2 regions of the Endozoicomonas sp. ALE010 genome follow, and region 2 is predicted to be linked to the other one. Evidence: predicted binding sites of a transcription regulator. Region 2 holds the regulator's gene; the other holds the start of a gene.
The links. Region 2 encodes FNR, which switches genes on or off when oxygen is low (the NO sensors DNR and NnrR bind a similar motif). Its sites were predicted from a motif close to TTGATNTANATCAA; they were not measured.
Positions count from the first base shown of each region.

Region 1 (3,429 bases), on a different contig from region 2:
GACGCAGGTCTTCCAGTGTTGGCACCTGAGGCTGTTCTTTACGCATCTGCTCGTACAGTTCCGCCACCCACTGCTCATGGGTCTTGCCTTCTGTGTACTGCGCTTCCAGACCAAAGCGTTTGGCAATACCTGCACAGATGTCGTATGCGCTGCGGCACTCGTACATCGGGGCAATAGCAGGCACCAGCGGAATCACCGCGCCCAGAGTGCCCGAGGCATAGCCGTTGCTGGCCACTTCATAATTTTCAATGGTGGTGATATCCGGCAGCAGAATATCCGCGAACCGTGCGGTAGGTGTCATATGGTTTTCAAACACCAGGATAAACTCACACAGGCTCTCATCAGACAGGATCTCTTTGGTCCGGTTGATATCAGAGTGCTGGTTAACCGTGATATTGCCCGCATATTGCCAGATGAATTTGATCGGATTCTTCAGTGACGTGCCGCCCTGCAGAGCATCGGTCTTATCCGTCATTTCATGGTGACGATGAATCGCATCTGTCCATTTGAAGAATGGAATCGCCGTCTTGATCGGGTTGGTACCCATGGGCAGGGTTTTCACCGGGAAGCCATAGTTTCCTGGCATTTCGCCGGTGTTGGTGCCGGCAAGGCCAATATTGCCGGTCAGAATTGGCAGCATGCAGATGGCACGGCTCGCCTGTTCACCGTTGGCCTGACGCTGAATACCGGTACCCTGAATAATGTAGGCAGGTTTGGCCCTGCCAATTTCCCGGGCCAGCTGAATGATTTTTTTCGCTGGAATACCGGTAATTTTTGCCGCCCACTCCGGGGTTTTCTCGATGCCATCAGCACCTCGGCCCAGAATGTGCGCTTTGTAGTGGCCGTTCTTCGGTGCACTGGCTGGCAGCGTTTTTTCATCATAGCCAACACAGAACGTCTCGAGGAATGCTTCATCGACCATCTTCTCGTTGATCAGCACCCAGGCCATGGCTTCTACCAGGGCAGCATCGGTCCCCGGGCGGATTGGAATCCACTCAGACTCTTTGCCCAGCATGGTGTCGGTATAACGCGGGTCAATAATGATGGTACGCACATTTTTGCTGTTCACCGAGTTGATGTGCTCGTAGATTTCCCCACCGCCACTCATGCGGGTCTCTGCCGGGTTGTAACCAAACATGACCAGCAATTCTGCATTGGCGATTTCACTGGTGAAACTGCCGAACGCCGCTGGACGTCCACCGCCATAAGTAAACGGCAGCGCACGTTGAATCTGTCCCCAGCTGTAGTTACCGTAATAAGGCAGAAAGCCACCGAGCATATTCAGCAGGCGCTTGGAGGCAAAAGGACCGTCGGTTTTATAGCCCTGGGTTCCGGAGCCATACTGATAATAGATCGCATCGTTACCGTAAGTATCGATGGTGTACTTTAACTGTCTGGCGATGGTATCCAGCGCCTCATCCCAGCTGATGCGCTCAAAGCGGCCTTCGCCACGCTTGCCAACCCGCTTCATGGGGTATTTCAGACGATCAGGGTTGTATACCCGTTGCTTGATAGAGCGACCGCGCAGACAGGCGCGAATCTGATGATCACCGTATACGTCATCGCCCCGGTTATCCGATTCAACATGGGTGATAACGCCATCTTTGGTATGCACCTGGAGAGGACAGCGGCTGCCACAGTTCACCATACAGGCAGACCAGGTCACCTTGTCTCCAGCGGCTCTTGCCTGCGTTGAATCCGTTGCCATGGCTTTCAGAGGCAACGCATTGCCAGCGACAACAGCGGCACTCCCCGCAGCAGTCCCCCACTTGATAAACGTTCTTCGCTTGATGACAGACGACAGCGCACTATCGAGAAGTTTCTTCATTTATTTTACCGTTATCACTAAAACCGGAAACCAGCACACAAACAGGTAGTGTTACCCCTGACAAAATGCATCTCTGTACAAATAATGAACTGGTGAAATAGTGCTGATAATACGAGCTGGTCAACAAACAACCGATTGACCTGGATCAATTTTTTGCCGGGTTTGAGGCAATTACTGAAGAGGGTAGGAACTTATTCGAGCACGCTACAGAGCACGGCGCACCCTGTAATTGATCATGATTATTGAGGACAAAACTGCACTGCCACTTCGGTGACATGGCTGCGGCGGTACTTCCGCCGCTGTGCTTTGCATGGCACCTGCCCGGGCTGCCAGATTACGGGGAACCTTTCGATATTTTCGGTGTCTGAAGTTTGTGCTCATTTCACTCAGGCGGAGCCTTACTCCCATGCAGTCCGATATACGATTTTAAATTCATTGAGACCCTTGATATGTCCATACCTCAGGCGGAAGCAAGCATTGGTTCGTCAGGATTTCATCCACCACCGACAGGCGGCAAGAAAGAGGAATACAATCCTGTTGCCGCATTCGGTCAGTTTGGCGGAATGATGGTTCGTGTTGTCAATGCATTACAAGCTGCCGGTTCAGGCGATCAATACAGACCAGTGAGTTTATTATCACCCGGTGCCCAATATGCAATAGAAGCCAAGCGGCCGGATCAATTTGGAACCAGGCCAGACCAGGTCATTACGGTTCTGAAACCTGCGCCCGGCTGCCATATGCTCTGGGCTTATAAAAAAGATGTCAGTTCGAATGACTCGGGGGAACCGTGCAGCTGGTTCACATACACCAAGAAAATTACCAGCTGGCATGTTTTGGAAGAGAAAATAGCAGAGAGTTACCACAGAAAGCACTCCCTGTTTAGCAAATCACCTTTAACCTCAGGACACCTTGGTGTAAATGGCTATTTACTGCACCAACCGTCTGAACGGATCATTAAAGGAGCAGGCAAATATCCGGAAATTCTCTGTCACATTAATTTTGACCGCATGCACTATGGCTACCTTCTGGACTTTACCAGGGAGTTTTCTTTTCGCCGTCTTGAAGAAGTCATGGGCAATATTCTGACGCTCGAGCAAAATAAAGGTAACGCGTCCGGTGATGAGTTCCGTGAGCCTGTAAAACTGTGCCTGTACAACAGTTATCAGGGGGTGTTGTCTCCCCCGGTGGAAATCAGCCGTACACAAGCGCTAATGCTGCGGCGAAACATCCGTGCCTTCTCTCAATATGTCAACTTCACTGGACAGGAACTCAGGCTTTACCAGTTATTGAGTCAGTCCGGTGGTGAACGATTTCTGCAGCTGCTGAAAAATATTCCGGAGCAGGTCAGCACAGTATCAGCCAGTGTCAAGGCGCTTGGCACCGACATCAAAGCCATCCTGACAGCCATCGAGAACTGTGATTCAGCAACATTCTTAAGCGAACTTCCAGCCCGGGTGGACGGGGTCAACAGCAAAGTGGGTTTACCGAATCTATTACTGGAAGCTTTGCTTGAGCAGACCCCGTTTCATAAACACTTTCCCTGGCTATATTATGATTTCGAGATACACGACAAGCAGTCTAGCTGGGACTACATTTTCGAG
Region 1 is NZ_JBLYNV010000007.1:77,340-80,768, reverse strand. Features, by position in the region: gene ACO6UY_RS05300 (DMSO/selenate family reductase complex A subunit) at 1-1,828, opposite strand, end outside; gene ACO6UY_RS05295 (hypothetical protein) at 2,278-3,429, shown strand, end outside.
Region 1: the regulator FNR is predicted to act here: its motif matches at 1,964-1,977, upstream of ACO6UY_RS05300 (DMSO/selenate family reductase complex A subunit).

Region 2 (3,429 bases):
TGTAATAAAATTGTCACCAAACACCGTGGGCGCGCCAATAGTTATCTGGAATACCTGTTTCGTGAAATAGAGATGCAGGCAGCACTCTACAGTCAGGAACAGCGGGTCGAGCAACTGCACTTTGGCGGCGGCACACCGACCTTTCTGAGCAGAGATCAGATGAGGGATCTGATGGGCCATATCCGTCAGCACTTCCAACTGACCCAAAGCGATACCGCAGACTACTCCATTGAACTGGATCCCAGGGAAGTAGACTGGCCCATGATGGGCACCCTGAGGGACCTTGGCTTCAACCGAATCAGCATGGGCGTTCAGGACCTGAACCCCAAAGTTCAGCAAGCCGTTAACCGGGTTCAACCTGAAAGCATGATTCAATCCATTCTTGATGCTTCCAGGGTCATGGCATTCCGCTCGGTACACATGGACCTGATTTACGGCCTGCCTTTCCAGACCACCAACAGTTTTATGGAAACCATCGATCGTGTGGCTGATATGGCCCCGGACAGGCTATCCCTGTTTAACTACGCCCACCTGCCCCACCGCTTCAAACCACAGCGCCGAATTAATGAGCAGGATCTGCCTGCGCCGGAAGTGAAGCTGGACATTCTGCATCAGGCCACGGAAAAACTGCTGGATCAGGGCTACATCTACATCGGTATGGATCACTTTGCCCTGCCAGACGATGAACTGGCCATTGCCCGGGAAGAAGGCACGCTGCACCGGAATTTCCAGGGTTATACCACCCATGGTCATTGCGACCTGATCGGCATGGGCGTGTCTGCCATCAGCCAGGTAGGCGACACTTATATCCAGAACAGCACCGATGAAGCCCGGTACTGTGCAATGATCAATGAACAGCAGTTGCCAGTGGTTCGCGGCCTGAAGATGACCGCTGATGACAAAGTCCGCCAGGCAGTGATTACCCAGCTGATCTGCCACTTCAAACTGAACTTCAGCGATATTGAACAGCGGTTTGATATTCAATTCAGGGATTACTTCCGGGATGAGCTGGCAAGGCTGGAGCCGATGAGGGCAGACGGCCTGATCAGTCTCAATAGCGATGGCTTGCTGGAAGTACTGCCAAAGGGAACACTGCTGATCCGTAACATCTGTATGCAGTTCGACCACTATCTCCATCAACCGGAGATGAAAGAGAAGACGCTCTTCTCAAAGGTTATCTGAGTAACACTCCGGAGCAATCACCAGGCTCCGGAGCCCCTCTCCCGCCAGTACCGACAACGACTGATCATCCCGCACAGAACCGAAACCTCTCTGCAGCTCACCGGTTTATCAGAAAAAAACTGAAACTGACGACGACTTGCCACCACTATCACATTGATTTACTTGAAACATAAGTGCAAAATCTGCCATGTCCGTTAAATACCACGAACGAAAATTTAATCCTGTGACATAAGACAATGTCAGATTGATTTTCAGGGATAAAGACACACAACCACCAGGAGCCATGACCATACCATGATCAGGGTCAGCCCTGAGCTTGATAGATGACACGGCAGATGAGAGCTCACCGGAACCACCGCAGTTTATGACGCATTGCTGAAGCAGCACCAAACCCCTACCCTGGGTCTGCCCGGTTGCGTACATACCTGATTTACACTCCGGTAACACTTTTCATACACTTGGTTTTCCATAAACAGTGTCGAATTTCGCCAAATACGACTTTGAGGCCTCTCAATGACGTCAAAGCCCAACGTCCGACAGCCGAGCCATGTGGCCTGCAGAGACTGCAGCCTCAGCTCACTGTGCCTGCCACTGGCACTGAGCATTAAGGATATCGATCAGCTGGATCACATTATCAAGCGTGGGCGTCCTTTGAAAAAAGGCGAACACCTGTTTCTGGAAGGTGACCCCTTTACCAGTGTCTTTGCTGTTCGCTCAGGGGCTCTCAAAACCTACACAGCGACCAATGAAGGTGAGGAACAAATCACCGGATTTTACCTGCCCAGCGAAATTCTTGGCCTGAGCGGTATGGATACGGATACCTATCCGGTGTCGGCCCAGGCGATGGAAACCACCATGATCTGCGAGATTCCTTTTGAGCAACTGGAAACCCTTTCCGATCAATTCCCGGAATTGCGCCGACATCTGATGCGCCTGATGAGCAAGCGTATCCGTGAAGACCAGCAAATGATGATGCTGCTGTCCAAGAAAAACGCCGATGAACGTATTGCCACCTTCCTGATTAACCTGGCCAGCCGTTTTCGTCGCCGGGGTTTTTCTTCCCAGTCGTTCCGTCTGTCCATGTCGAGAAATGAGATGGGGAACTACCTGGGTCTGGCGGTAGAAACGGTTAGTCGTGTATTTACCCGATTCCAGAAAAACGGCCTGATCTCCGCCGTGGGCAAGGAAATCGAAATTCGCAACTCGGTTGAACTCTGTGCCCTGGCCGGGGGAAAAACACTGGAACCGATTGCTACCAACGCCTGACTTTATCCTCTAAAGAAGCTACCCTTTGAGGTGGCTTCTTCCTTTTTATCCATTGACTGACAGCGGCATGCTCCCTCCCATGCATACAAACGAATGTTCATCCGTTCAGGAATATCTGCGAACGCAAATCAGAACCATCGCGGACTGGCCCCATGAAGGCATCCTGTTTCGGGATATCACCACACTGTTTGAAAACCCGGAAGCCTGGCGTAAGGCCGTGGATGTCATGGTTCAGCGTTATGAGAACCAGACTTTTGATCGCATTGGCGCGCTTGATGCCCGCGGTTTCCTGCTTGGCTCGACACTGTCCTATATCATGAACAAGCCGCTGGCACTGTTTCGCAAGAAAGGCAAACTGCCAGGCAAAACCCTCAGTGTCGAGTATGACCTTGAATATGGCAAAGCCGTACTGGAAATGCATGAAGACACCATTAAGGCCGGTGAAAAAATTCTGTTAGTGGATGACCTTATCGCCACCGGAGGCACACTGCTGGCTGGGGATCAGTTGATTCGACAAGCAGGAGCCAGCACACTGGAAGCTGCAGCTATCATCAATCTGCCAGACCTCAAGGGCGCTGACAGACTCAATGCGGCGGGCATTCCAACCTATGCCCTGTGCAATTTTGCCGGTGAGTAAAACCACCCTCAGTTCAGAATTTCAGGGATGATACGATATGTCTCTTAGATCCAGGGTTAATGTCTGGATCTGAGAGCCCCTCCCGCAGTTACAGGACGCACAGACCGGGATCTACCCGGGAAAAGGACTTTGCAAATGGGAATATGCGCCAAGGAACTAAGGCACTATGTTGTTCGCCCCGCACTCAAGCATCTGGGTATGTGGAGCCCTACTGCTGAGAACCTGCTGCTTGGTACCGCAGCCAGAGAGTCCGGGCTTGGTTTTCATCTGAAACAGGCCAATCACCAGGCACTCGGTATCTATCAGATTTCTCCTCGCATGCACCGCAATATCTGGGACCTGTT
Region 2 is NZ_JBLYNV010000012.1:21,573-25,001, reverse strand. Features, by position in the region: gene hemN (oxygen-independent coproporphyrinogen III oxidase) at 1-1,182, shown strand, start outside; gene fnr (fumarate/nitrate reduction transcriptional regulator Fnr) at 1,696-2,448, shown strand; gene ACO6UY_RS07400 (adenine phosphoribosyltransferase) at 2,528-3,085, shown strand; gene ACO6UY_RS07395 (hypothetical protein) at 3,221-3,429, shown strand, end outside.